Regions from separate parts of the Bacillus sp. FSL H8-0534 genome, predicted to be linked through region 1. Evidence: a T-box and tRNA genes for the amino acid it is inferred to sense, from the RefSeq annotation. Region 1 holds a T-box; the other regions hold tRNA genes.
The links. The T-box of region 1 lies ahead of ileS (isoleucine--tRNA ligase). A T-box ahead of a tRNA ligase gene usually reads a tRNA of that ligase, here a tRNA-Ile.
Positions count from the first base shown of each region.

Region 2: it has a tRNA-Ile gene. The T-box ahead of ileS (isoleucine--tRNA ligase) is inferred to sense a tRNA for this amino acid. The anticodon was not compared.
Region 3: it has a tRNA-Ile gene. The T-box ahead of ileS (isoleucine--tRNA ligase) is inferred to sense a tRNA for this amino acid. The anticodon was not compared.

Region 1 is NZ_JBBOUC010000001.1:924,292-934,579, reverse strand. It holds gene MHH71_RS04840 (bacteriocin-processing peptidase family protein) at 1-2,047, shown strand, start outside; T-box leader at 2,163-2,402, shown strand; gene ileS (isoleucine--tRNA ligase) at 2,457-5,558, shown strand; partial or broken gene MHH71_RS04830 (hypothetical protein) at 5,863-6,045, opposite strand; gene MHH71_RS04825 (hypothetical protein) at 6,377-6,607, shown strand; partial or broken gene MHH71_RS04820 (sensor histidine kinase) at 6,773-7,028, shown strand; gene MHH71_RS04815 (DUF418 domain-containing protein) at 7,044-8,129, opposite strand; gene MHH71_RS04810 (TetR/AcrR family transcriptional regulator) at 8,119-8,715, opposite strand; gene MHH71_RS04805 (M36 family metallopeptidase) at 9,038-10,288, shown strand, end outside.
Region 2 is NZ_JBBOUC010000001.1:4,344,790-4,355,077, forward strand. It holds gene MHH71_RS22080 (deoxyribonuclease IV) at 128-1,024, shown strand; gene MHH71_RS22085 (DUF2624 domain-containing protein) at 1,045-1,299, opposite strand; gene MHH71_RS22090 (YitT family protein) at 1,451-2,329, shown strand; gene MHH71_RS22095 (metal ABC transporter ATP-binding protein) at 2,588-3,358, shown strand; gene MHH71_RS22100 (metal ABC transporter permease) at 3,358-4,191, shown strand; gene MHH71_RS22105 (Fur family transcriptional regulator) at 4,205-4,618, shown strand; gene ispG (flavodoxin-dependent (E)-4-hydroxy-3-methylbut-2-enyl-diphosphate synthase) at 4,700-5,797, opposite strand; gene MHH71_RS22115 (hypothetical protein) at 5,963-6,310, opposite strand; gene MHH71_RS22120 (DUF1189 domain-containing protein) at 6,375-7,142, opposite strand; tRNA gene MHH71_RS22125 (tRNA-Ile) at 7,796-7,869, shown strand; gene sodA (superoxide dismutase [Mn]) at 8,094-8,705, shown strand; gene MHH71_RS22135 (MFS transporter) at 8,842-10,119, shown strand; gene MHH71_RS22140 (peptidoglycan D,D-transpeptidase FtsI family protein) at 10,229-10,288, shown strand, end outside.
Region 3 is NZ_JBBOUC010000001.1:398,261-408,548, forward strand. It holds gene MHH71_RS02195 (class I SAM-dependent methyltransferase) at 1-311, shown strand, start outside; gene MHH71_RS02200 (hypothetical protein) at 607-972, opposite strand; tRNA gene MHH71_RS02205 (tRNA-Ile) at 1,258-1,331, opposite strand; partial or broken gene MHH71_RS02210 (class D sortase) at 1,601-1,690, opposite strand; gene MHH71_RS02215 (hypothetical protein) at 1,684-2,013, shown strand; gene MHH71_RS02220 (serine hydrolase) at 2,232-4,235, shown strand; gene MHH71_RS02225 (hypothetical protein) at 4,500-4,712, shown strand; gene MHH71_RS02230 (hypothetical protein) at 4,902-5,429, shown strand; gene MHH71_RS02235 (YkgJ family cysteine cluster protein) at 5,727-6,074, opposite strand; gene MHH71_RS02240 (hypothetical protein) at 6,538-6,951, opposite strand; gene MHH71_RS02245 (carcinine hydrolase/isopenicillin-N N-acyltransferase family protein) at 7,757-7,996, shown strand; gene MHH71_RS02250 (GNAT family N-acetyltransferase) at 8,135-8,581, shown strand; gene MHH71_RS02260 (trypsin-like serine peptidase) at 9,183-10,172, shown strand.

The DNA.
Region 1 (10,288 bases):
TTTATCGCAGGGTATCGAAAATTGCGAAGAATCATCATCATTATATACTCGATTAGGGGATTTGTATTTTCAAAATGATGAATTTGAAGAAGCTGAAAAAATATATAAACGTTCTTTAGAAGGAAATGATGGAGACATTTATTCTCATTTTGGTTTAGTTCAAATTTATATGGCAAAAGAACAGTATAATGATGCAAAGCATTATATTTTCAGCATGGAAAAGAAATTTGAACAAAATGATGAGTTTCTAATGAATGCAGGAATGGTATTGTGGGACGCTGAAATGGAATTAGGGGCTAATGAAGAACAATTAAAGATAGCGTTGTCAAAGTTAGAAAATGGCATCCGATGTTTGAAAAATAATACAGCGAATGTTTTAGAAGAATATGTAAATAGAGTTGAAGGGACACCATTTGTACAACGTGGGATAGCATTTTTAAGAAAACTAGAAAAAGAAAGAGCGGATATTACCGAGTATGGCTGTTATGCTGGTATTTTATATGAATCTCTTGGACAATACGATCAAGCAATGAAACGATACCATCAAGCAATAAAGCATAGACCGAGTACTCTTCCGTATTTTCGTATTGGTGAATCCCTTATGGTATTAGGGGAATTGGAAGACGCAAAAAGAGCATATGAATCTTGCTTAGAAATAGATGCAAACTTTATAGGAGTACATTTGAAGTTAGCGGAAATATACGAAAAAGAAGAAAACCGTTTAAAAGAACAACATCATATGCTTCAGGCAATGATCCAAGAACCGATGATTGTAAATATGGAGTATTTGGCAGAGCTTTCAGTAGAAAATTCTCTTCATAAAGAGCTTCTATCTGAGTTAGAGAAATTGGCTGGCAGAGTGAATGAAATGTGGCGTTTAGACGCTCTTGCATATGTATATGGCGCCATGAAAGATGTAGATAAAGAACAAGAACTAATGGAAGAAGCTTTGCAAATGGATGAAGAACATGTGGAAGTACGATATCATTATGCAAAAGTACTTGTTAAAAAGCGAAATCCGGAAGCAATTACATTTGTTACAAATTTAATAAAGCAAGATATTGAAAATGAACGTGTATTTGAAGTGTATGTTCAAGCGATGGAACAAAGGCGGAAATTATCTCAAATACGAGATTCTCTTCATTTGCTGCCAATTAAGAAAAAAGAAAGAAGTACTGCATTTATGTACGCTGCATCTGCACTTGCTGAGAGACTGAGTAAGCAACAACAAAATGAAGAGCCAAAGAAATCAATCCTTACAAGAGCATTTTATCGAATGAAAAACCGTGCGAAAGAAATTTCCCTTATTACAATTGTTATTGATTTATTTGAAATTTCCTTAAAATTTAATGCTAAAAATAGTATGGCAGCGCAGCGTTTAGCGATATTTTATGAAAATGGGAATATGATTACAGAAGCGATAGATGTATTACAAACATCTTTAGAAAACATTTGGAATACTAGCGCGGCACGGCAACTTGTAAATCTTCTCATCGAACATGGTGATGAAAATGAAGAGATGTTAAGAGATGCTCTTGAAATAATAAAGCAGATGTGTAAAGAAGAGCCAAATGATTATGACATGCTCTTGTTACATTCAAATGTTTTGTTCATGTTAGGGGAAGGAAAACAGGCAGAAAAGATCTGTTTACAATTAATCGAAAGAATGCCTTTTGTGAGCCATGCATTCCTTGCTCTAGCGGAAATATATCAAAGTGAAGAAAGATTTGAAGAGTCTATTGCAATGCTGGAAGAGGGAGTACTGCACCATCCGCAAGATCATGCAATGTTTCTCGCTTTAGCAGCGTCTTATCATCAGATTGGAAAAACAGAAAGGGCAGAAGAACTAACAAATCATATACTATCTTTTGATTCTTCAGATTTATTAGTTCGATACAACAGAGCATACTATTTAGCTGTTTTAAATCGAAATGCTGAAGCGAAAGCAGAACTTGAAACGGTTCTTCATGAGGATGAAACTGGATTTTTTGCAGAGCTTGCAGAAGAAGATGAAGAGTTAGAGGAAGTGTGGGAAACAATAAAGTAATAGCAACTGTTCATGATGTATAAAATTCGAGAACTAGGACGAAAATGAAAATATATTTTTGAATTGATTGACAATTGTCTGTTTCATGGAATAAAATAACTTTTAATAAAAGTATACAAATCTGAAGACGAGAAAGAGTAAAATAGTGTACTGTTCCCCAGAGAGCCGGCGCCTTGCTGAAAGCCGGTGTACAGACTTTATTTGAAAATCATCTCCGAGGAGCCGTGGCTGAATAAAGTAAGCTCGGACGGATGTCTACCGTTACAAAGAACGCGTATGTTAGTACGTTGCTAAGTGCTATTAGTTAAGATGCTAATAGAATTAGGGTGGTAACGCGGGTAAACCCGTCCCTATTTATAGGGACGGGTTTTTTGTGTGCTTTTACAAATTTTCAAAGGAGTGATTGTAAATGGAGAAGGTAAATGTAAAAGAATCAGCTGTAGGGAGAGAAACACGAATTCGCAAGCAGTGGAATAAGCAGAATATCTTTGAACAATCCATTCGAAATCGTGAAGGTGCACAATCTTTCGTTTTTTATGAGGGGCCACCAACTGCAAATGGACTGCCACACGTGGGGCATGCGCTCGGACGGACGATTAAAGATTTAGTAGCGAGATATAAAACAATGACTGGATATAAAGTACTTCGAAAAGCTGGATGGGATACACACGGATTACCGGTAGAATTGGGAGTTGAAAAACAGCTTGGTATTTCTGGTAAACATGAGATTGAAGAGTACGGAATTGTACCATTTATTCAAAAATGTAAAGAAAGTGTATTTACGTATGAGAAGCAGTGGCGTGAATTTACTGAGAGCATTGGATATTGGGTCGATATGGAAGCCCCGTACGTAACTTTGGAAAATCCTTATATCGAGAGTGTATGGCATATTCTTGGGACTATTCATGAAAAAGGGCTGCTATATAAAGGACATCGAGTTTCGCCATACTGTCCAAGTTGTCAAACATCACTTAGTTCACATGAAGTAGCGCAAGGATATAAAACAGTAAAAGATTTAAGTGCAACGGTAAAGTTTAAAGTATTGCATAGTCAAAATGAATACTTTCTTGGATGGACAACAACGCCATGGACTCTTCCAGCCAATGTAGCACTTGCTGTACATCCAGATATGGAGTATGTGAAAGCACAGCAAGCTGATTCGGTTTATATTGTTGCAAAAGAGCTGGCAAGCAATGTATTAAAAGAAGATTATCAAGTATTGTCTACCCATAAAGGAGAAGAATTAGTAGGTACTTCATATGCAGCACCATTTCCTATGGATGAAGTTACGAATGGCTATCGTGTTATTTCGGCAGACTTTGTTACGGGAGATAGTGGTACGGGGCTTGTTCATATCGCACCAGCGTATGGAGAAGATGATTATAAAGTTGTACAGAATCAAGGATTATCATTCCTTCATGTTGTGGATGAACAAGGTAAGTATACGGAAGCTGTTCCATTTTTACAAGGGAAGTTTGTGAAAGAATGTGATGTTGATATTGTTCGTTACTTAGCGCAGGAAGGATTGTTATACTCTAAAGAAAAATATGAACATAGTTATCCGCATTGCTGGCGCTGTGATTCACCACTCTTGTATTATGCTGGAGAAAGCTGGTTCATTCGGACAACTGAGATCAGAGAGACATTCTTAAAGAATAATGATGCAGTCACATGGTATCCAGATCATATGAAACATGGGCGATTTGGAAAGTTTTTAGAGAATATGGTGGACTGGAATATTAGCCGAAAACGATACTGGGGAACACCGTTAAACGTATGGGAATGCAAAAACTGTGATCATCAATTTGCACCGAAGAGCATCGATGAATTAAGAAAACATAGCGTAGGGCATACAGCAGAAAATTTAGAACTGCATAAACCGTATGTAGATGAAGTGAAGGTATGCTGTGAAAAATGTGGTAGTTCGATGACTCGTACGCCAGAAGTAATCGACGTTTGGTTTGATAGCGGTTCGATGCCATTTGCACAGTATCATTATCCGTTTGAAAATAAAGAGCTTTTTGAGGAACAATTTCCAGCTGATGTAATCGCTGAAGGTGTCGATCAAACGCGTGGTTGGTTTTATAGTTTATTAGCAGTAGCGGCTTTATATACCGGAAAAGTACCATATAAACGTGTATTATCTCTTGGGCATGTGTTAGATGAACAAGGACAGAAAATGTCTAAAAGTAAAGGGAATGCATTAGATCCAGTAGAATTAGTCGAGAAATTTGGTGCAGATGCATTAAGATGGGCACTTCTTGTTGATAGTGCACCTTGGAATGCAAAGCGTTTTTCTGAAAGAACTGTGCAAGAGGCGAAGTCAAAACTAGTAGATACACTTGTGAATGTATATAGCTTCTATGTTTTATATACAAACTTAGATAAATACAATCCAAAAGAAAAGTATGAGGTCAAGCGGACGAAATTAGATGAGTGGGTATTATCACGTCTTCATAGTACAGTGAAACAAGTAAGAAATGCATTAGACGAGTATCAATTTACAAATGCAGCGCGTGAAATTGCGGTTCTTGTAGATGAGGTTAGTAACTGGTATGTAAGACGTTCGCGCAATCGTTTTTGGGAGTCTGGCATGAATCCTGAAAAGGCAGCTGCATATGAAACGCTTCATGAAGTGCTTGTTACGCTTAGTAAATTACTTGCTCCGTTTACTCCATTTGTCGCGGAAGATATTCATCTTAACTTAGAAGGAAATAGTGTTCATTTAACAGATTATCCAACAGCGGATGAAAAGCTTATTCAAACCAAGTTAGAGCAAGAAATGAATGCCGTTTTACAAGTTGTTGAGATGGGACGTAGCAACCGAAATCAGCATGGATTAAAAGTGAAGCAACCATTAGCAGAGCTTGTATTACTTGAGCACCATGAGCAGAAAGTGGACTGGGAATCCTATCGTGATATTGTTATGGATGAACTGAACGTAAAAGCATTTCATGTAGAATTAGATGAAACACAGTATACATCGTACCAATTAAAGCTCGATTTTAAGACTGCAGGACCGAAGTTCGGGAAGAACGTTAACGCTGTAAATCAATGGCTAAAACAATTATCGCAAGAAGAAGTACAAAACTTTGTTTCGACTGAAAAAGCATTGTGTAAGCTTGTATCTAGGGAAGAAGTTGTTGTAACGCTTGAAGATGTATTAGTAGAACAAGTACCCAAAGTAGGGTTTTCTAATACTACAAATGGACAATATACGGTAATGTTAGATACGAATGTGACAGATGAACTATTACAAGAAGGAGTGGCGCGAGAATTTATTCGAGCTGTTCAAGAGTATCGAAAACAATTGAATTTACCAGTTAATTTACGAGTAGATGTTATTTTGGATACAGAGGATGAATTACAAAACACTCTAACAAAGCATAAAGATTTATTAGAAGAAAATTTATTAGTAAAACAATTTACGTTTAAAGCATTGTCACAAGAAGAGGATGAAATTTCTTTAGGTGAGAAAAAGGTTCGTATTAAACTGAGTCCAGCTAGCTAAATGAAAAATAGGATATAGATGGAAAGTTCGAATTTTTTATAAAAGTAACTTGAGAATGGAGCGTAAAAAATTACAAGAATCCCTGCGGAATGTCGGGCAGGGATTCAGGGGTAAAGAGGGTTATTTGTATTTGTCGAAACATGTCGTTTTCAACAAGTTAATATTACCACCAATTTTCAGAAACTCATCATGTTAAATGTGTCTGAATTGTATATAAACTGTGTATAAATTTAAACAAAAATGCTATTTTACCTTATAAAACAAAAGTATGATAATCCTTATAAATAATTGCTGAATGATAAACTTACAAAAATGCTTTTAAAAGTTCTTGAACTAATGGAAGTACTCCACCTACAAATTTCAAAACTGCCATTGCGATTTCCATATTATTTCCTCCTCTTTCTTGTAAGATGTGTTAAATGTTTATACCATTATTATAGAAAGTACTTATAACAATATAAATACATTTCAATATGTAATATTTCAAATTATTTATATTTTATATTGTTATAATAGAAAGGGTAAATTCTACAGCATTTTTCGATGAACTGAATAACTAAAGAACATGAAAGTTTCCCTACTTAAAAAGGAAGAGAATTATAAAAATTCTCTTCCTTTTTTATGTGTACATAAACATTGCTTATCTATCTGAAAGTACATGTATACTATACGATTAGTGGCTCTGGTACAAATATGTTGCGCCCTTAAATAATTCATACAGATACGTAATCAAGTGTTCGTAAAGGTATAAGCCTACATAAAATAGAAATACTATCGTTGTGTATGGTAAGTATTTCATTATACAGGAGAGATGTTGTATGACTACTAATAAACGAAATGATTCAGAAAAGGAATTTGAACCTTCAATAATTAACTTAAATGATGAGTTAAATATAATTGATAATGGGGTTACAGAGAGAGTAGACGCTTATCAAAATTTGCAAGCTGAAGATACAGTTACACTTTTTTGGGGAGATGAATGGAATATAGAAGAAGCTGAGAAGAAAAAGATGGATTGTAATCGACCAAATGACGTTAAACAATATTAATTAACATCATGGAACATCTGTCAGTCAATCATACAGAAGCGATTTTAGGAACGTTATGAATAAAGAAACTGATGATTTCCTCAGACAAAAACAAAGCATCTCATTACTATTGAGATGCTTATTCAAATCAAGCATGAATTAACTATTATTATTTAAAAGAAATACAACAATTTATTTGATCTTTCAAAGTTAGAAAGTGGACAAGGAGCTTTTCATCCAAGTTTAACACATGCGGACAGAGCTCTGTTAAGAGGTATTAGAAGCTCATTCGGTCTTATTAACGGACAAACGTATCGAGTTAAAAGTGTAAGTCTCCAATACATTATCTCAACTTTGGATTATGCCATGTAAAATAGTATGTGTTATCAGTAATTTATTACATAATGTTATACAGTATTCCCCTATATATGGAAAAATAGAGTGATAAATTAATAACTTATCCAGTGATTTTTCTCATAATCCACTCTATAGGTCCTCTAGAAAATTTATTTCTCCATAAAATACTAAATAATATACTAAAAATGAAGAAACAAATGGCAAATATTAATACGAAAGATAAAGATTGATTTTCAAGTCTGTGTAAAAGGATCAATGTTCCGATGCCTAAAATGACGTGACTTACATAATGAGTTAAAGTTAATTGTCCGGTTTTAACGATGGCCCCAATAAACCAATTTTTTTCATACCTCTCAGTAATAAATAAGCAAAGAATCAAGATTATTAAAGCAGATCCGGTGGCAGATAAGATGTATAAAATGTTTGGTAAAATAGGTCCTGTATTAAATAAAAAGGTAGAGGATTCTTTTCCGATATAGGGGATGAAAAAATGAGTCAATACTTTTGACAACAATTCAGCAGTTGTTGAAATGATTAGGCTGATTATTAATAGTTTTTTTCTAATTTTATTATTATGAAGATCCATTCGTCCAATCAGCATACCAACTAAGAAGAACGAGAACCATGGGAAAATAGGGTGGTAGCCGTTAAAGAATAAATTACGGAGGAATCCTTTTACTGACCAGAAATCTATATAGTTTATAAAAGGAATGGGGCCTCCCCAGCCTTCAAAGGCATTAAAGGTTAATTGGAGGTATTGTGCAATGAGTAAAATGAGTATCGATAACCAAAGCAATATCTTTTTATTTATTGTAATGAAGAAGGCTGCAATAAAGAGATACACGCCGTAGTAGTGTAATATATCACCTGCCCAGTCGATTGTGTACAACAATAAGCCTAATACAAATAAGAACAACGATCGCTTCCAAATCATTTTTCGACTAGCCATAATTTTAATTGGATTACTACTAGGAACGGATGATTTAGTCATAAGGGAGATTCCTATACCTGCAAGTATGACAAATAGAGCAGAAGCGCGACCCTCAAATAGTGACATAAAGGCTATTAACCATGGAGGGCCATTACCTTCAGCCCCGGTTATAACCATGAAATTAACAATTAGCATTCCAAACATAGCCCATGCTCTAGCAAAATCTAATCCAATAATTCTTCTTTTAATTTCCATGGGAAACACGTCCTTTAAATATGCTATGCACAGCTTCAATCCATATTTGTTTATAATCCATGTTTGTATCAAACATCATGAAATTCCCGATATTATCAAGCACCAATGCGAGCATATGAGCTTTGGCTGTCAGGTTATCATCCTCAATAAGTTGCAATGAATTTGCTTTAGTAAGAAGTGCTTCAAATCCCTTTAAATATTCTCTTTGTATGGAAAGGAGCCGTTCATTATAATTGTTATTTCTAGATGCAAGTAACAAGTATTCTTGTAGGACACGGTTAAAATAAGGATCTTTATCTTGTTCATCGATTATGTTTAAACCAATTTCAATACATTTTTCAATAAAATTGTTTTTTGTAAATTCATCAGTCTTAAAGAAGGTTGAAAATTGAACTGCCTGACATAGCTCATCAAATAAGCCTTCGATTAACGCATCTTTAGATTTGAAGTAATAATAAATAGATGGTTTTGCGATTCCGACTTCCTCGGCAATCATTGTGTATGTGGTCTTAGCGATTCCGTGCTCTGCGAATAAACGATAGCTTGCCTCGATTATTGCAGAAAGGGTTTCCTCACTTTTACTCATAATTGAGCCTCCTAACATGTAAGATCATATTCAGAATAGCATGCATTAAAACAATTTTCAACCTATCGTTAGGTAAAAAAATAGCCCGTTTTTTTATTGCCACCATATGAGTTACGATTGGTAAATGTCTAATTAAAAACAAACATTTCTGCTTAATATCCATAGCGAATAATATCTTTCGAAAGTATTTATCATTTTGATACACAAATATTGAGAAAATATTACTTTCTGTATTAATATAAAAAAGATAAAGGTAATATAATTGATCTTATAGAATTACTCGTACATTCAAAATTTATTAAGAGAGTGGAGAGTGATTCTAATGTTCAAAAAAAGGATGGTAGCAATTGCTACAGCAATACCGTTAGTGTTAGGTACAGTATCGGTTGTTTCAGCGGTAGAAGAGAAACAAGTTAAGATAGACAGGTATTCTCCTCAGGAAAAAGCAGCCGAATATTTAAAAGCGAATGCCGCGCAATATTCATTAAAGACAGATCTATCAGACTTACAGTATATTTCAACTACTGATACACAGGTAGCTTCATATGTTAGATTTCAACAAGTAGTAAATGGTTCCCCTGTATTTTCAAAACAAATAACCGTGACTCTTAATGGAAAAGGACAAGGGGTACTTGCTGTTTCTGATTATCAGCCTGTTCAAAATGTGAAAGAAATAAAGCAAAAAATTAGTGAAAAAGATGCAGAGCAAAAATCAAAGGTATATGTTGGTGGAGAAAGTGAACAAAATTTATGGGCTCCAACAATGAAAGAATTCGGGTATATCATTGAAGAGGGAGTTGCCATTCCTGTATACCGAGTTGTAGTTCACTCCAATCAACCATTTGGTGCATGGGAAACATTCATTGACGCTGAAAATGGAAAACTACTAAAAAAGGTAGATATAAATCGTAAAGCGGAGGGAACAGGGAAAGTGTTTTTGCCGAATCCTGTCGTAACAAGTGGTAGTGTAACTGGATTAAAGGATAATAATGATGCAGATTCAGCAGCATTAAATAATCAATTAAAAACAGTTACTTTAAAAGGCTTAAATGGAACAGGCTTTTTAGTTGGAGATTATGTCACAATTTCTTCAAAGGCAAAAACAAAATCTTCAACTCTTCAATTTAATTACACACGTTCAAATGATAGTTTTGAAGATGTAATGGCATATTATCATATCGATACTTTACAACGTTATATCCAGCAAATAGGATTTAAGAACATTAACAATCGCTCTATTAAAGTAAATGTGAACGGAACGAGAGATGATAATTCTTTCTATTCCCCGTCAACAAAAGATTTAACATTTGGAACTGGTGGAGTAGATGATGCTGAAGATGCAGGAATCATCGCACATGAATATGGGCATTCGATTCAAGATAATCAAGTTCCGGGCTTTGGTAGTTCTCCAGAAGGTGGGGCGATGGGAGAGGGATTTGGAGATTTCTTAGGTGCAACTTATGAAGATGCTACATCAACTACAGGATATGGAAAAGCATGTGTAGGAGAATGGGATGCGACTTCTTATTCAAGTTCAAATCCAACATGTTTGCGTCGATTAGATAATAATAAG
Region 2 (10,288 bases), 3.4 Mb from region 1:
AAGCAGGGGGCGTAACTTGTGAATCTGTTTTAGCAGTATGTTTATTGTTTTGTGAACAAACAATTCACTACATATTTCTACAAATTATGCTATCATTATAGCTATTGTATATTGAAGAGGTGATTATATGTTAAAGATTGGATCTCATGTTTCTATGAGTGGTAAGAAAATGTTATTAGCAGCAAGTGAAGAGGCTGCTTCATACGGTGCGACAACCTTTATGATCTATACAGGTGCACCGCAAAATACGAGAAGAAAACCAATTGAAGAGTTAAATATAGAAGCAGGGCGTAAACATATGGAGCTCAATGGTATTGAAGAAATTATTGTCCATGCACCTTATATTATTAATGTTGGTAATACGACAAAACCGGAAACGTTTCAATTAGGTGTTGATTTCCTGCGCATGGAAATTGAAAGAACGTCAGCGTTAGGTGTAGCGAAGCAAATTGTACTTCATCCAGGAGCTCATGTTGGCGCGGGAGCTGAAGCTGGTATTCAGCAAATCATTAAAGGCCTAAATGAGGTATTGACGCCAGAACAGACAGTGAATATTGCACTAGAGACGATGGCTGGAAAAGGAACAGAGTGCGGACGCAGCTTTGACGAAATTGCAAAAATTATTGATGGTGTAAAATATAACGAAAAGTTATTTGTATGTTTCGATACGTGCCACACGCATGATGCAGGTTATGACATTGTGAATGACTTTGACGGTGTATTAAATGAATTTGATAAAATTGTTGGGATTGATCGTTTGCAAGTATTGCATATTAACGATAGTAAAAATATACGCGGAGCTGGAAAAGACCGTCATGAAAATATTGGTTTCGGTCATATTGGTTATAAAGCGTTACACCACATCGTACACCATCCGCAATTACAGCATGTACCAAAAATTCTTGAAACACCGTATGTAGGTGAGGATAAGAAAGATAAAAAACCACCATATAAGTTTGAAATTGAAATGTTGAAGAGTGGCTCATTTGATGAAGGTCTTCTTGAGAAGATTAAAGAACAATAAGGAGGGGGATTTCCACCTCCTTATTTTAATAGTTTCTGAAATAGCGTATTTATTTGTTGAGCGGTAGATGGGGAAGTGACTTTTGCAATCTTTTTTAAAAGTTCTAGTCTTTCTCCTGTATCATAAATGTTGATGTTTTTCCCTTTTATTAAAGGGACAATTTGCTCAGCCTGTTCAGTTGTGATGGGAACTTCATATTCTTTACTATATTTCAATAATTCTTTTGTTGTCATATGATTTAATTTTTTGTTTACAATGTGCTTGATGAGGTTCATGATGTAGTCCTCCTTCAGTTGTTCTTATATCGAAATATATGTGCGGGATGCTTGTATATATTCGCATAGTAGATGCTTTTTTCTATAAGTAAAAGAAGACTATGTTATAATAAAAGAACAAAACTATATAAAAAGTATATAAGGAGGGTTTATGGAAAAAAAGCAACATAGAAAAGAAAGTATTATTCACCTATTGTATCGTTTAGTTATGATTGTCTTTGGTGCAACGTGTGCGGCAGTAGCTATTGAACTGTTTTTAATGCCAAATAAAATTATTGACGGTGGTATTATCGGTATTTCCCTCATACTAGATTATCTTACTCCAAACATTTGGTGGTTAAGTTTCTCTACTTTAGTTGTCATCCTCAATTTACCGTTTATGTATTCTGGGTATAAACAAATCGGGAAAACTTTTATGTTATCTTCTGCTTTTGCAATCGTCGCTTTAGCATTTATTGAGTCAACATTACATTCTTTCAAGCCTTTTACGACGGAACCGATTTTGGCAACCGTTTTTGGTGGTCTTATTTTAGGGATTGGTGTAGGGATTGTTATTAGGCATGGTGGTTCATTAGATGGAACGGAAATTATGGGAATTTTATTAACGAAAAAATTACCGTTTTCTGTTGGTGAATTTGTTATGTTTGTGAACTTATTTGTTTTTGCTTGGGCAGCATTTGTGTTTGGTGTCGAACAGGCGATGTATTCTGTTATGACATACTATATCGCATTTAAAACAATTGATACGGTTATTCAAGGATTGGATGAGACAAAAGCAGTACTGATTGTATCAGATCAGTATGAAGAAGTATCAAATGCCATCTTACACCGCCTTGGTCGTGGAACAACGAAACTCGTTGCTAAAGGTGGTTATACAGATAAAGAGAAAGAAGTAATTTATGCAGTTGTTACACGTCTTGAGGTAACAAAATTAAAATCAATTGTTCATGAAATTGATGAAAATGCCTTTATTACAATTATGAGTACGCAAGAGACAAATGGTGGTAAATTTAAATCCGCTATTCATTAAAAGTACATGTTCAAAAAAAGAAGATAAAGAAGGCCAATCAGTTCCAAAGTATGAGGAAATGTAAAAGCAATCTTTGCCGTAATTTTTGAATATCCTTAAAAAGCAGAGAGATTTTCTCTGCTTTTTTGTTATAATAATAAGGTTGTCCGAAATAAAGAATATATTTTTGGGCAGATTGGTTTACAACTATAATAAGTTATACTATAATTCAAATAGAGGTAAATCGGAATCATTCTGAATTAAAATAGGTGAGATGCTATGAAGAATATGTTGGAAATAGAAGGACTGGCATTTCGGTATGAAGATCGAAATGTGTTAGAAGATATTAATTTGCAAGTTCCTAAGGGAGCTTTTTTAGGTTTGGTTGGACCGAATGGATCTGGTAAATCGACCCTATTAAAGTGTATATTAGGTGTTTTGAAGCCGAAGAAAGGGAGTATTCGGTTATTTGGTATTGATAGCAAGAAGTTTAAAGAGTGGAATAAAATTGGCTATGTTTCACAAAAGGCTAACAGCTTTAACTCTGGTTTTCCAGCAACTGTCTTTGAAGTTGTTTCAATGGGGCTTGTTTCAAAAAAAGGCCTATTTCGTTTCTTGAAGAAAGAAGATAAAGAAAAGGTTACAAAGGCAATCGCAGATGTAGGAATGAGTGAATTTCAAAATCGTAACATCGGAGAGCTTTCCGGTGGACAACAGCAACGTGTGTTTATTGCACGCGCGCTTGTAAGTAATCCAGAATTACTAATTTTGGACGAGCCTACAGTGGGGATTGATGTAAAGAGTGTAGAGAGCTTTTATGAGATACTAGAAGATTTAAATAAAAAACTAGGTATCACATTGATTCTGGTTACACACGATATGGGAGCTGTAACAGAGAAGGTGACACATGTTGCATGTTTAAATCAGCATTTGCATTTCCATGGAAATGTTGAGAAATTCCGAGAGTTAGAAGATGCAGAAATGTCGATTTTATATGGACATCATGTTCATCGTTTAGAACATGATCATGAGCATCACGGGAGGATATAATGATACAGGATTTTTTACAATATGATTTTTTACGCAATTCTTTATACGCTGGTATTTTAATAGGGCTTGTTGCCCCGTTAATCGGTGTATTTGTTGTCATTCGTCGCATGTCACTGATTGCAGATGCTTTAAGTCATGTGACATTATCAGGGATTGCCGCAAGTTTGTTACTAGAAAAAACGATTTTTACAGGTGGTTTTTTAAATCCGTTATATATGGGAATGATTTTTTCGATAGGCGGAGCACTATTAATTGAAAAATTACGTACTGTATATAAACATTACCAAGAATTAGCGATTCCAATTATTCTTTCAGCAGGGATGGGACTCGGAGTTGTTTTTATTTCACTTGCGAATGGATTTAATACGGATTTATTTAGTTACTTATTTGGTAGCGTGAGTGCTGTAACAAGCACGGATTTAATTCTTATTGGTATTGTAGCAATCGTAGTTATTGCAACAATTATTTTATTATATAAAGAGTTATTTTTATTATCATTTGACGAGGAATATGCTGTATCAACAGGTCTTCGTGCTAAATGGATTCATTTTATTTTTATTATTTTAGTTGCGCTTGTCATTGCAGTATCAATGCGTGTTGTTGGGGTTCTTCTCGTATCATCCCTAATGACGTTACCAGTTGCCGCAAGTATCCGCATCGCAAAAGGATTTAAACAAACAATTTTCTTTTCCATTTTATTTGGTGAAATTTCCGTGATAGGTGGGCTGTTTGCTTCTTATCAGCTTGATTTAGCTCCAGGTGGTACAATTGTTATGCTAGCGGTTCTTATTTTAATCGGTGCAATCTTATGGAAGAAGAAAAAAACTGCATAAAGTAGGGATAGTTATGAATCTGACTGAAGCTTTACGTCTTATGAAAGAAAAAGGCTATAAACACACTGGAAAAAGGGAAGAAATGTTACGTTTATTTGCGGTTCATAATCGTTATTTAACCGCAAAAGACGTTTTAGAGCATATGAAGAATGATTACCCAGGACTAAGTTTTGATACAATCTATCGTAATTTAACGGTATTTGCTGAAATTGGTGTTTTAGAGCAAACAGAATTAAATGGAGAAAAGCATTTTCGTTTTACATGTTCAATTATGGAACATCATCATCACTTCATTTGCTTGGATTGTGGTGGTACGAAAGAAATTACTTCCTGTCCAATGGATTTTATGAATAAAGATTTTAAAGGATACGAAGTAACAGGGCATAAGTTTGAAATATACGGGCGTTGCCCGAAGTGTGCAAAGTAAAAGCTTGTCAGCGTAAAGACTGACAAGCTTTTATTTGTAGTTATAAAACGGCTGCTGGTGACATCCAGGCAGCCGTTTTTATTATTGCTCTTGTTTTTCTTTTTCTTGATTTGCAGCCATTTCAGCAGCAATTACATCAATTTCTTTTTTGAGTTCTTCTACCATTGTTTCTTCCGGTACTTTGCGAACGACTTTTCCTTTACGGAATAATAAGCCTTCTCCACGTGCACCGGCAATACCGATATCAGCTTCACGAGCTTCACCAGGTCCGTTTACAGCACATCCAAGTACAGCAACTTTGATTGGTACTTTCAGCGTAGAGATATATTCTTCTACTTCATTTGCAATACTGATAAGGTCAATTTCAATACGACCGCAAGTTGGACAAGAAATAAGTGTTGCAGCATTCGATGCAAGACCGAATGATTTTAAAAGTTCACGAGCAACTTTTACTTCTTCAACAGGATCAGCACTTAATGAAATACGAAGTGTATTTCCGAGACCTTTACTTAAGATTGCTCCAAGACCAGCAGCACTTTTTACCGTTCCAGCAAATAGTGTTCCAGATTCTGTAATGCCTAAATGTAATGGATAATCAAAGGCACGAGCTGCTTTCTCATAAGCTTCGATTGCTAAGTTAACATCAGAGGCTTTCATGGATACGATGATATCGTGGAAATCTAAGTCCTCTAAAATTTTAATATGATGCAGTGCGCTTTCAACCATACCATCTGCAGTAGGATAGCCGTACTTTTCTAAAATATGGCGCTCTAATGAACCAGCATTTACACCAATACGAATTGGAATACCGCGTTCTTTTGCAGCATTTACAACAGCTTCTACTTTATGGCGACGCCCAATGTTTCCTGGATTGATACGTACTTTATCAATGCCGCCTTCAATTGCTTTTAAAGCAAGACGATAATCAAAGTGAATATCAGCAACAAGTGGGATGTTAATTTGTTTTTTAATATCAGCAATAGCATTTGCTGCGCGTTCGTCTGGAACAGCAACGCGGACAATTTGACAACCCGCTTCTTCTAAACGTTTAATTTCAGCAACTGTAGCTTCTACATCATGCGTTTTTGTTGTTGTCATACTTTGTATAATTAATTCATTATTACCGCCAATTGTTAAATTACCGACTTTAACAGGACGTGTTTTTGTACGATGAGTCATTTCATTCACGAATAGATCGCTCTCCTTATAAAAGAAGTTTCTTATTTTGTTGCCTCATATCAAATATAGTATATGTGATATGGAGCGATAGAAACCTATATGCTCGGTTTCACTTTTACTATTGTATCAGCGCCTTTATGTAATTGACAAGGATTAAGTGATGGTTCATTGATATAATGGAAATTTGTAAGATTTTCCAATTTGAATTTTTGTAGAAGATGTATTTTTATTTAATTGTTTAAAATCATCGATTACTTTTTCAATAGAAGGAACTTTTTTCTTGTTAATCGCTTCTGTAATGGATAAAACAGTATCTCCTGTTTTTACTTCAATCGCTTTATATTGTGCATCCGTTTCTTTTTTGGATTTTGTATCAACATTTTCTTTTTTTACAGTTTGGGCAGCTGTTGGTTTTTTGTATGAACTTAACATTGGTAAAGTACCAATTTTTATATCGTAATAAAACACGTAACCGAGAACAAGCACAAGTAAGAGTGTACCAAGTCTTTTCATATTCCTCACTCCTTTGTTAGGAAATATATGCTTGTCCAAAAAAAAAATGCCAAAATGGCATTTTTTATAGTTCGTGTTTTTCTTTAGGTTTTGGTATTTCTTTAATGGTTAAGTACAGAACAATTAAAATGATTGCAGTGTACAGAAGGAATGACCAGGGTACATTTATTTTTAATAAATCCATAATCATAAAGAAAATTGTTGGAATTGTATAGCTGTAGGCCGTTAATGTCCAAACTTGTTTGTAAGATAACTTCCGCTGACCGCCCATTGCAGAACCAATAAAGGCTAAAATTGTTACCCCTAGGAATGAAATGAATAATTGGAACAAATAAATGACTATTCCTACAACAAGCATGAGAATAGGATAAATGCTATCAATGGCTGATATGATATCTTTAATATCTTTTTTCTCAAATGTACCATTCCCAAAATCGCTATAAGACTGACTTTGTGTTTGATTGTTATTAATAGATACAACTTTATCCTTTAAAACGAATACACCTTGTTTATTTGCATATGCAGTCGTATCCGTTGCATTAGGGTCAAATACGAAAACAAAGTTCCCATCTTCTTTTATAATGGGTTCTTTAACGTCGGCATGAAGTTCGCCGTTCTCAATTTTAAAATCTGGGAGATCTTTTTCAATTGATTGATGTACAGTAGAAACGATATCTTGGGTGAAATTCCCAAATGTGAAGGTTTTTGGGATTGTTGCAATTAAACACAATAACATGATATACAGAATCGTTTTCCCGATTTTTTGAAAACGAAAAAGTGCCATGTCTTTTGGCGAATATAAACTTTTTACTAGCTGCGTAAATACGGACATATATTCACTTCCTTTGCTATATGTATGATAGATTGATGCATAAAATCATTGTAACGTACGAATCTAGAGAACTACAAGTTATATCGTGTGAAGTAAGATTGATACCCCAGTAAGTGATAGCTATAAAGGACTTTTTGCTATATCAATATAAATTGAAACCCTGACATAAAACCTTTCTTTTAGGTAGGAGAGGGCAACTGGCTATGCATAGAAGCAGTCAGATCCTTTTTCCTGCCCCGTCCGATGGTAAAACAAAGAGAGAAAACAAGTGCAGGTCACTTTTTGTTTTGCGTAGTGGGGGATTATTATATATCGAAAAAACAAAATGGATTTATATAATTATTCGCTTGCAGTAAGGTGTTTTTTTAAGATTTGAAAATAAAAAAGATAGACTTCAGTAAATGTAAAATAGACGAGAGCTCACCATCATTGAGAAATGAGGAAAGGTTTACTGATGGAAGTTTGACTTTAAGAAAAGTAAAAATACAATTGACACTTTTCTTTTTTATATGGTAAATTTATCTTACATTTCTTAACCGATATATCTCGCAGTGACTCAACCATGCAATCATACAGTTTTTATCTTGTATGAAAGTTCTGTGGAGACTTGGTGGTGTGATTTAAATTTCAGCCACCGATATATACATAATTCTGGACCCTTAGCTCAGCTGGTTAGAGCAGACGGCTCATAACCGTCCGGTCGTAGGTTCGAGTCCTACAGGGTCCATATCCATTTCAAATGTTCATCATGTAGACGAGAAGCTTCCTTGTAGAAGGAAGCTTTTTTTACGAAATATATGAGCATTTTATTTGAAAAGAAATGGGAATTTTGCTACGTTAATGATAGCAAGACAATGTGATTTAATTTGTTTTCACCCTATGGCAATTAGGGTAAAATGAAGTTGTATGCCAAGTCATTTTGGCAATACATAAACTGGGAGGAATGTAACAATGGCAAAACATGAATTACCAAATTTACCTTATGCGTATGATGCTTTAGAACCTCACTTTGATAAAGAAACAATGAACATCCATCATACAAAACACCACAACACTTACGTAACAAATTTAAACGCTGCGCTAGAAGGTCATGCAGAACTAGCTGACAAAAGTGTTGAAGAATTAGTTGCAAACTTAAATGAAGTACCAGAAGCAATTCGTACTGCAGTACGCAATAACGGTGGCGGACATGCGAATCATACTTTCTTCTGGACAATTCTATCTTCAAATGGTGGTGGACAACCAGTAGGTGAACTTGCAGCTGCAATTGAAGCGAAATTCGGTAGCTTTGATGCATTCAAAACAGAATTCGCAAAAGCTGGTGCAACTCGCTTCGGTTCTGGTTGGGCTTGGTTAGTAGTAAACAATGGTGAGCTAGAAGTAACAAGCACTCCAAACCAAGATTCACCTTTAACAGAAGGTAAAACTCCAGTTATCGGTTTAGATGTTTGGGAGCATGCTTACTACTTACATTACCAAAACCGTCGTCCTGACTACATCGGTGCATTCTGGAACGTTGTAGACTGGAACGCAGCTGAAAAACGTTACCAAGAAGCTAAATAATATCGCTTGTTCCGTTTTAGGTAAGGCGATATTGAAGAAGCTAGGGGAATATTCTCCTAGCTTTTTTGTATGCTTTCTTTTACATAATTGTGCTCGTCTTTGGAAGACTAGAACATGAAGTAAAGGAGAGTTATGTATGAAGTGGAAACATGTAATTGGCGATGTCGAGGTGAATCGTGATTTAATATTGTTACTTGTTATGGGGGGATTATACACGCTCGCAATTTCTTTATCCAACACGTTTGTTAACATTTATTTATGGAAACAAACACAAAACTATGTGAACCTTGGTTTGTATAATTTAGCAAGCGTTGTATTGCAGCCACTAACATTTCTTTTTGCAGGAAAATTGGCAAAACGGATAGATCGTGCTATTTTACTGCGAATCGGTGTGGGAACATTAGCTGCTTTTTTTATTGTTGTTTTACTCGCAGGAACGCATGCTTCACATTACATTTTATTACTTGGCGGTCTTCTTGGAATTGGATACGGTTTTTATTGGCTTGCATTTAATCTGTTGACATTTGAGATTACGGAACCGGAAACACGTGATTTTTTTAACGGTTTTCTTGGTCTTTTAACATCCTTTTCTGGAATGATTGGGCCAATAACAGCAGGATATACGATTTCACGTATGGAGAAATGGAGCGGTTATACAGTTATCTTTTTTCTTTCATTAACTTTATTTGCAATTGCTGTTGTCATAAGCTTCTTTTTATCGAAAAGAGAATGTGAGGGGCGCTATGAAATTGTTCAAGTTTTGAAAGAACGTAAGGTTGATAAAAACTGGGGAAGGATTACACGCGCACACTTTTTTCAAGGATTAAGGGAAGGGACGTTTATTTTTGTTATTTCTGTATATGTCTATTTGGCATCAGGGAGCGAATTTGCATTAGGAAAGTATAGTTTAGTCAATTCCGCTGTTTCATTTGTATGCTATTACTTGGTTGCGCGTATGTTAAAAAAGGAGTGGAGAAAAAAGGCGATTTTACTTGGTGGAATTATTTTGTATGTCGTTGTATTTTTAGTTATTTTTCATGTTACATATGTAAAATTACTCATTTATGCAGCATGTATTGCAATAGCTTATCCGATTTTACTTGTTCCGTACGGATCGATGACATACGATGTAATCGGAAGAGCAAAGCAGGCGAAAGAATGGCGGGTCGAGTATATTGTTGTTCGAGAATTATGGTTAAACAGCGGAAGAATCTGTTCGATTTTAAGTTTTTTATGTGCAGTATCATTTTTCCAGCCAGAAAAAAGCTTACCTGTTCTATTATGTATTCTTGGAGCTGGACATTTACTTATTTATTTTGCTGTTAGAAATGTCAAATACGGGGAAGGGAATCCAAATAAACCAAGGATTCCAGCACCTGAAACAACACAAAATCATACTGAACGAGAAGGTTAACTTCTTCTGGATTTTATGCTAGAATAAAAAGACATGTAAAACAGCAGTGAGGACACCTATAATAAGGTGTCCCTTTCCTATTACATAGCTGTTGGTAGAGGGGGTTCGTATGAGTAAAAAGAAGAAAAAAAAGAAAACCCACGTTCCGTTTCGGCTTAACGTGTTGTTT
Region 3 (10,288 bases), 530 kb from region 1:
CTTTTAATGATGATGAATTTGATATAATTGTAAGTTGTCTAACCTTTCATGAAGTAAAAGATAGAGAAAATAAAACTGAAGTAATTAAAGAAGCATTAAGAGTGTTAAAACCTGGTGGTGAATTTGTCTTCTTAGATTTGTTTATGGATGAAAAAATATTTGGGGATGAAAAAGAGCTCTTAAATGTCTTAAAGAAACATGGTGTATCTGAATTGAATAGCTACAAGCTTGCTAAAGAAATGAAATTGCCAAAGTTCTTATTGAACAAAAAAGTATTAGGAAATGCAGTGATTTTGAGTGGAAGGAAATAAGCGTGCACTAATTTGCTTACGAAAATAGCGCTGACTTCTCTATTATAAGGGCAACTACTTTATTCACTTAGTGAGCGATCATATACCTATTCAAGAATAGGGCGCTATTGTGGAGCAACATAGATAGGAAATGATCAAACTTTTTTATAAAAGAGTAAACCAACTGAAAATATTAAGAGCGTGTTTTAATTAATCTTTTTTCAAAACACGCTCTTTTCTATGATTATTTATCAAGATTATTAGTATCAATTTGATCAAACTTTATTTTAAAGCAACACCAGCATTTTGTTTGGAATTATTTTTCTCTTAAACTCGTCTCATATTCTTTTACTTCATCCAGCGTTCTAAATACTACTACATTAAAAATTTCTTTTTCATTACCACAAATAACAACAAACCCATCAGTTGTTTGTAATACTCTTCCTACATTTCCATTCGGAAGAGGAATGCTAGTCGGATGTTTAATATTCATCTTATTTTTCTTAGCAATATATTCATCAATCGGCATCCCAATGGGGAATTCATTTTGCAATTCTTTGGTGGTATACAGGGAAGCTGAACTTTCATTCTTTGCTGAGGCTTTTTGATAATTTGGTGTACAAGCTGTTAAAGACATGAATAATGCACCGGAAACAAAAAGCAAAGAAAGCTTTTCAAACATAAAATAATTCACTCCATTCAGTATTCAATTAGTCACCAAATTAGAATAGCAAAAGGGTTCTATTAAATTTGTTGCAATGTGTCTGTCGAAAAAAGAAAAGAATGCACTTATTTAGTGATTTTCCTCGAAATACTAAAAGGTTACTGCGAAAATTTGTAAATATAAGGATAAAATATACATTAGGGGAGAAAAAAGTTTGTACAAGTTATATATGAAGGGCATAAACAAAAGAAAAGACCTCTTCCGAGTATCTTTTTGTGATAATTAGTTTATGAATTGTGAAAGTGGACCTTGTAGGATTCGAACCTACGACCGGACGGTTATGAGCCGTCTGCTCTAACCAGCTGAGCTAAAGGTCCATGGTAAGCGATTAGTTTTCCAGGCTAATCGCAATAATGAAGTATACCGATATAATTATATAATATTTTGAATGAAAAGAAAAGACACTCAATGAGTGCCTTCCTTCAGTTCTTTAGTTCACCAATTGTTTTTCTATAGGGTTTCAACATGATTAATGAAAAATATAGAGCAGATCTATAACAAAATAATAGCATTATGTTACCTGGTGTTTTCATGCAATTTTACATATGAGAGAATTCGTCCAACGAGGTTCTATAAAATCAGTATTTTAATGAACAGAAACTAAAGATGATTCAATTATATAACGATTAGGCGCGTCACCAATATAATCAAAAGGATAACAGGTTGTTAATGTTAGGAAGCGGTACCATTGTTAGTGGAGAAGCTGCCCATGCAGAAGGGAGCTTTACCACTGCCAGTGGAATTGCTTCCCATGCGGAAGGAATAAATACCGCCAGTGGAGAAGTTGCCCATGCAGAAGGTGCTGGTTCAATAGCTATAGGAACGGCTTCTCATGCGGAAGGTAACTTAACCATCTCTAGTGGAGACTTTTCCCGTGCAAAATGGAGAAGAACAGATACAGCCATGCATATGATGAAAAAAGGACAATTTGTTTTACCGGACAAGTCCGTCCAAAACCAGAGAGAATTTATTCATAAATTGTTTGGCTCAGCTTCATAAGAGGGAAATGTAGAGGAATTTGCTACTCTATGTTTCTCACTAACATTTTTGTGCCAGAACCAAACTGTTTATAAAGTTAGAGGAGGATGAAATTACAGAATATAAATAAAATTATGTAAACAAAATAAATTATGGTAGAATATGGTTGTGTTATCCAGATCAATGTTTAGCACATTGAGAAAATAATCAACAAATCTGGCTTTAAAGGGGGAATTAATTTGGAAAGAAGAAGTCATAGAATTATTCATCATTTTCGAAGTTTATTAGTTATAAGCCTATGTTTCTTTCTAGTATTTTTGGGTGGTAATAACTCGAAGGCTGAAACAGTTTCTTCTATAGCATTAAATGCTATAGATGTAGAAGCTTTCACAAATAAAGTAATTCCAGAGAAAATGAAAGCAGAAAATGCACCTGGTGTAGCTATTGTCGTTGTCAAAGATGATCAAATTCTATTTCAAAAAGGATACGGTTTTTCCAACAAAGAACAGAATATTCCCATCGATCCTAAAAAAACCGTTTTTCGATTAGCGTCAGTATCAAAGGTTTTTACTGCTAGTGCTGTAATGCAGTTAGTTGAACAAGGAAAAATTGATTTAAATAAAGATATAGTAAATTATATGGGGGGATTAAAGTACCAAAATAATATGGGTGAACCAGTTACAATGAAACATTTACTCACCCATACAACAGGTTTTGATGATGTGGATCCTAGATTGGGGGATATTCATGATCAAATAAATGACTATACAAAACTTAAAGATTATGTAGAAGAAAATATGCCCACAGTAGTGAGAAAGCCAGGAGATACGTATACATATGATAATTTTGCTTCTATGCTGCAAGGATATATTGTTCAAAATTTGACAGACACACCTTTTTATAAATATATGGCGAAAAATATTTTTTACCCTTTAGAGATGCAAAATAGTAGTTTTGTTATGACTAATTTTATTAAAGATAAGCTTGCAACAGGATACGATAAAAAAGGCGATGTCATCCCATTTTATCAAACAAGACCGACGGACATGCCACAAGGGAGTATGTTTTCTACAGGAAGTGACGTAGCCAATTTTATGATTGCTCAATTGAATGGTGGTAAATTCAAAAATAAACAAATACTAAAAACAGAAACTGTGCAAGATATGCAACAAACAAAATTTGCGTTGCATCCAAAGTATCCCAATATGACATATGGATTTGAATTCTTTTCACCGCAAAGCCATAATGGTCAATATGTTTTTGGGAAAGGTGGAAATATACCAGGGTTTTCTTCTTTAATGTGGTTAATTCCTGAACATAAATTAGGTGTTTTTGTTGTCACGAATAAAGATAGTTCATTACTTCCTTATAAATTATTTGATGAATTTATGAATCACTATTTTCCAGATAAAACGAAACCAGAGTATTTAAAACCTAGCGAGGAAGAGTTAAAGAAATTTGAAGGTGTGTACCGTGATTTACGGGTGAAAAACCTTATTACGCATGTAAAAATAAGCGAAGGAAAGTTATTTGTAGCTGATAAAAGGTATGGTAAACAGGAATTAAAACAAATAGATCCTTTACTATTCGAAGATGAAAAGGGTAATTACATGGCGTTTAAACTTCACAAAGATGGTACTGTAAAAGAAATGATACATTGGAACTCTGGTAGTTCAGCGGTGAAAGTAAGTGAACCTAAGAGATTTCAAGATGTAGAGGTGAATCATCCATATGCTAAATTCATAGATCCTTTACATCAATATGATATATTAAAAGCAAATAAGGAGGGGAATTTTGTTCCTGAAGCCCCTCTTACACGTGGAGAGTTTTCATATTGGTTGTCTCAAATTGCGTACTTTGCACCACCTTCAAAAAAAGACCCTGTATTTTCTGATGTAAAGGGTCATCAGTATGCATCTCATATTCAAAAGTTATATGAACTGGGTATATTATACGAAAAAGAGGGAGAACAATTTTATCCAGATCGTGCTATCACTAGACAAGAAGCAGCATGGATTGCTTGGCATTATTTAGAAATGCTAGAGGCTCCACCTGCAGAAGCTACTTTAAAAGGAGAAACTGATGATTGGGCGATAGAGTCTGTGAAAAACATTGTAGGTCATCACTTAGTCGGACCAGAGGTTATATATAATGAAGATGGATCAGCAGATTATTTATCAAAACAAATAATGAAACGGCAAGAGGCAGCGGCCTTGTTATTATATGTTATGTTAGGTAGTTAATTTGCACAAAAATAGAATAAATATCTGAACAGAAAAAGAGGGATAGCATAAAGATGCTATCCTTCTTTATTGAAGTATATTTTTTACTTCTTGGCACAGATACGCCTTAAATCCCTTAATGAGTATTATTATGCATGGTCAAATTTAAATTAAATATTCGGAATAAATAATTATATTTTTCTGTAATTTTTAAATATTTACAATTTATAGAAAAATATAATGTCTTCTAAAGTGTACGTTCAGATTAAAAAAGGAGTTTTTTTTATGTTAAAAAAACTAGTAGTTGGGGTTTTAGCAACTGGTATTCTATTGACTAGAGCTGGAGGTGCACTTGCTGCAGAAGAGTTTCCGTATCAAGTAAAAACAAAAGGGTTTAATGGACAACCAGTATCTATTGGTTTTGATAACAAAACGGATTTAGAAGATTACCTAAAGAAACATCCTGTTCCGCATTGCCATAAAGCTAAGTTTTTATGATACCCCCAAAACGAAAAAAACGAATTGGGGCTACAAAAGTGAAATATATTATGTGTTAAAACAATTAAAATAAATATTTCTTATTATTCGAATAAAAATAATATGTTGATAAATTTTTACATTTATTACAAAAAAATGATAAAAGGCGTAAGATTAGTTTACAAGCCATTTTATAAAGGAGTGATTCATTTGAAACGAGTTATGGGAGTACTTTCTACAGGTTTATTAGCAGGCGCGATGCTATTTGGTGTTTCAAGCCCGCAGGCGTATGCAGATTCTCCAGCAAAGCCTTACCAAGTAATAACTGATGGATTTGATGGGGAGCAAACAACGATTGGATTTGAAAACAAGACAGATTTTGAAAATTACTTAGAAAGCCATCCAGTTCCTAAAAGCAACAAAGTGCAACCTTTAGCATCAATTTATTCTACTTTTTATTATGATAATGATTTGAAGGGCTCACGTTTTACTGTAAATGCAAGTAGAAACCCAGTTGTTGTTGTAAACTTTGGTGGTTCTAATAATGATAATGTTTCTTCTATACTTACACATCCTTATGGAGATTATACGACTATTTATGAACATGTTAATGCAGAAGGGCGAGCACTTGCAATTGTAAACAATGGAAAGTATATTAATTTGACTGATGTTAGTATGGGAGATGGAGCTAGAACTTGGAATGATGAAGTTTCATCAGCGATTGTAAAATCTAATTAAGCTTAGTAGAAAAACTGATTTTCATCGAGATTTTCTACAATCTGAGCATTTCACTGATAGTGAAATGCTTTTTTGTCATGTTTAATTTCACTTAAATATGCTTTAACTTAGTTTAGGGTACCGCCCATCGCTATCAAGTTAACAAAATTCCATTAAAGTAAAAAAATACGCTATTCTTTCTATAGAATTATAGGAAATGATAACGTATTTTTTGCTTTATAGATGGTGAAAAACCTTAGCTTTATAGCGATGTGGTGCTACCCTGCATCTATCAACTTAAGAAAATAGATAAAACCATTAAGAAAAATCTTTCCATGTAAAATCAACACTCAAAATACCAATGGGCTGTTCGTTACTCATATAGTTTTTTGCGGAAACTACTTCCGGTTTGCGAAAACAAACAAGATTGTTGTAATACCCAAATGCTCGGCAAATTATTGGACGTACCGGATGAATACCGCAACGATCGTTTATTTCGTCATAGAAAATACATGTTCCAAAATATCGTTGCTGACTTTTTAAATCTAGGCGTTTTTTTGTAGGCATCGATTTTATTTTCTTCTTTATTTTTTTAAATTCTTCTTCTGTAATTGGAACGGGACCGCAACACATTCCTTTGCAGCCATTACAAGGTAACCCTTCCATATAATCATCTCCTAAAATAAGTAATTGTTATAATTAATCCAAAAATAAGGTTTTTCTAGTTCAGCAACCAAAAAGAGAGGATTTCATTTTATATTCAGAGAGTTTGGCTTGAATTCTCCTTTCTTATCGTTTTAGAACAACACAAAAAGGTCTTTAGACGCACTTGAAGAAGAATGCTCTTCAAGTGGTTCAAAGACCTTGACCTGCTATTCAAATAAAATACCCGATGTCATTTTTTCTAAAAAAGAAAAGTATCTCTATTATTATTTTAACAGATTTATCACAATATTACAACGATAGACGAATTAAAAGAGATTTCTTAAACACCATTTTTAATTTTTTTAATCTCTGTTAAATATTCAAAGTTTCTTTTCTACACTAGCAAAGGGATAGAAAAGATTTTGAAGCTACGTAAAGCTAGAAGAAAATGTATATATTTCCACTTTATTGATAATTCTTACTATCAATTAAATTTAGAAAGAGCGAATTTAGCTGTAAAATTCATTTTCTTCATAAATGAAGAATTCACTCCTGCTTGAAATTGTACAGAAATATTACCGTCTTTTTGCGCTTTGAATACGCGTCCATAAGGTGAATTAGCATTGTATGTACCAATTACTTGATTGTCTGCGTCAAAGACTGTGTAAGAAATCGGGAATCCTGAATTATTTACAAATACTGTAAGTTCTTCTCCTTTTTTAAGATTAAAAGATTCTTTTTGAGACACTTCATATGAACTCAGAGAATAATATTTAGTAACCTCTTGAATTTCTAAATCCATAGTTGCTGCACTAGCTTTCGGAACTTCTAACCCTGGTAAATTCATACCCGAAAGTACTGCTACTCCTAATGCTCCTGCTAAAATGGCTTTTTTCATAATTCTAACTCCTCCTTTAATATTCTTTCATAAAATAGTTACAATAAGTAAATGTAAAATCTACTTACTGTAACTATTATAGTTACGGTAATAATTGTTTTCAATAGAAAGTGGTATGCAATTTTGCATACAGAGAGGTATCACTACATGTCCATAAAGCTAACAGAACAGATTATCCAAAAAACGATAATGTCGGTGTGAAGTCCTACATGGGCTTTTCCGAATCGTGAAATTTGTAAAACATGTGCTTAAATTGATGTTAAATAATACCACACTGAAAATATTCATAAATAAAGGACGTATACGACGATGAAACAACCAGTGAATTTTAAATGGGAGCATTATGAGCCGGATATTCTTATAGAGCTACTAGACAAGCGAATAAAAACTCCATCCTATGAAGTCCTAAAGTTGTTGAGAGATAGGGCTTCATAGGATGAAGTTACTTTGCGAGAGGATTAAGTGTGCAAAAAATTTTGTTAAACGAATCCTAAAGGGAGTAAGAGGCATTCGTTTAAAAGAATTTACCTCGCAAAAAATATTAACATAGGCCTGCCGGTGAAGATGTGATAAAAATTACAGAGTTAATAAAAACTTCATTTTGTACAAAACAAAACCCTAGTTTCCTAGGGTAATGGATATAACAACCCGATTTAATCTAGCTTCTATATTATAAGGTGTAATCACAATGGTTATTAATGGTAAATGCAACCGGAAAGAGCAGCTAGCAAAAGCTAACTGCTCAAGGATCTCCAGGGGGACGGAGAAATTATTATGGTATCTATAATATTGACGGAATATTGAAATGTTTGCTTCGTGTGGTATGCCGATAGGTAAATATCCAGGTATGAGAGAACCAGTAGTTACGGGGTTACAGTTTATGGTGGTTGTTAGAGCCATACTAGAGACGTGTAAAAATATTGAAGAAGCCGTCTATGCTGTGAAAAACATGCCTGTGGGAACGAATATGAATTTACTTTTAGCGGATGCAAATGGTGAGGCAACTTTAGTTGGAACATATGACGGGGTTAAATATATTATTTAGAAGGTTAAATCCTAATGTTAAGAAGGTATTGTCTATGCAAAAGGAATTAGTATTTTTAGGGTGTAAATATGAGGGGAAAACATTTTAATAGCCCAAAAGCTACGTGGTTCCCTTCTATATTCGAAAGGAGTATCCATATTGAACAAACTATCTTTAAAACCCATTGACAAAAGTAATTGGGAAGAGGCTATAAAATTATCAGTAAAAGAAGAACAACGCACATTTATCGCCTCCAATCTTTATTCTATTGCAGAGGTTCAATTTTTAGATAATTTCTATGCAAATGGTATATATCTTGATAATAAGCTAATAGGATTTGCGATGTTTGGAATAGACTCTGATGATAATAATTATTGGATTTATAGACTAATGATTGATAAAGAGTACCAGGGACAAGGTATAGGTATACAGGCTATATTTCTCATTATTGAAAAGATAAGAAGTATTAATAATAAAAATATTCCTCTAATCATGATTGGATATAATCCTAAAAATCTTTCAGCAAAAATTGCTTATAGGAAAGCTGGATTTGTTGAAACTGAAGTATCATCTTGGGGTGAACAATTGGCGAAGTTCACCTTATAGGGGCACTATACATGCCCATCAACTTAAGAAATTGGTTGTTCCCCAAAACGAAAAAACGAGCTAAATTCTCATAAATACTTAACTATAGAGAAGTGAATTTTTTGTTTAGGGGGTGCTTCAAAATATTAGCTTGATGGTAAATAAATTTTGACTAAATTGATAATTGTAATTCTAGGCGCTGCCTGAGTTTAACTTAAAGAAACTAGCCATGCTCGTTTCATATGATGATAATACATTTATAGTGGTCTTTGATGAAGAGGTGCAAATAGCTGCTCAAGGTAGAAAGGCTTTGGAGCTTTACTTGCTAAACATCTTCTTAGTTATCAAAATATCATTGAAAGCTATATGAGAGTCCAAAGAGAGTTTAGCAAGTAAAATAACTTAATTAATATTATCAAGAGCTGAATTCTCAACACACCTTATAACCAAGTCTTCAACATATTAGACATATATAATATGTTGAAGACTTTCTCATTTTATAATAAAATACCGTCGGAATATTCGGGTTATTTTTAGGTTTTTTTATCTTTTTTACGAATAATAAATTAAGGCAGGATATAGTATTAAATGGTATTAACAAAATATGCAAACGGGGGTATTTATGAAAAAACTAAAATTTTTATGTTCGGGGATTATAGCTAGTATAACTTTAACAACATGTTTAAGTATTAATTCTGTATATGCAACCTCTGATGAAAAAAATTCTCTTACTCAATCTAAAAGCTCTCCTAACATTCCATACTCTATTCAAGATCCAAACAATACAGAAGATCCTTCGGGTTATTGGACAAAAGAAAAAATGCAGAATGCAATCCCAGCAGATGAAATCAAGACTAATGAAAAAACTACTCCAAAAAAACAGGAAGCTCCCTCAACAGAAAAACCTAGTAATATTTCTGATCCAGTTCCGCCTGATACTAGTGGTGGAATTAAAGCACTAAATGTTGTTGTTCCATCTACAGCAGGCAAAGTATTTTTTTCATATAGCGGAAGGGACTATGTTTGTTCTGCTTCTGCTACTAATAATGATTATAAAAACCTTGTCATAACAGCGGGTCATTGTGTACATGGAGGTAAGGGGAAAGGATGGCACTCAAATATTGCATTTGCTCCAGCATATAATAATGGTTCCACACCGTATGGGATTTGGAATTGGAAAGATGCTCGTACATTTAATTCTTGGATAAACGATAGTGATTTTAGCCATGATCAAGCGTTTTTTACTGTTTATCCTAGAAGTGGAAACAATTTAATAAATACTGTCGGAGGAAATGGACTTTCAACTGGATATGGTACTAATCAACCGAGTGTTCGTATTTGGGGTTGGCCCGCTGAAAATCCATACAATGGACAATTACCTTATTATTGTGGCGGATCAACAAGTAGTGCGGGATTGTTTAGTAGTGATGCCAAGATGAGTTGCGGTATGAATGGGGGAGCGAGTGGCGGACCTTGGTTAAGAGCGATAATCAATGAAAACCTTGGTTATGTTTTTGCAGTGACATCCCGACGTTCAACTTCAGGAACACCAACTTTGTATGCTACTCCTAATTCTAAGGATGTAAAAACAATGTTTGATCAAATGAAATAAGTGAATCTGATATGATTCTTTATTCTCAGTATAAAGTACACAATTCGAAAGAGAACACGTATTACATTACGGCAAGTAATGAGTATGTAAACGTGCATTGATATACGAAAAAGAAA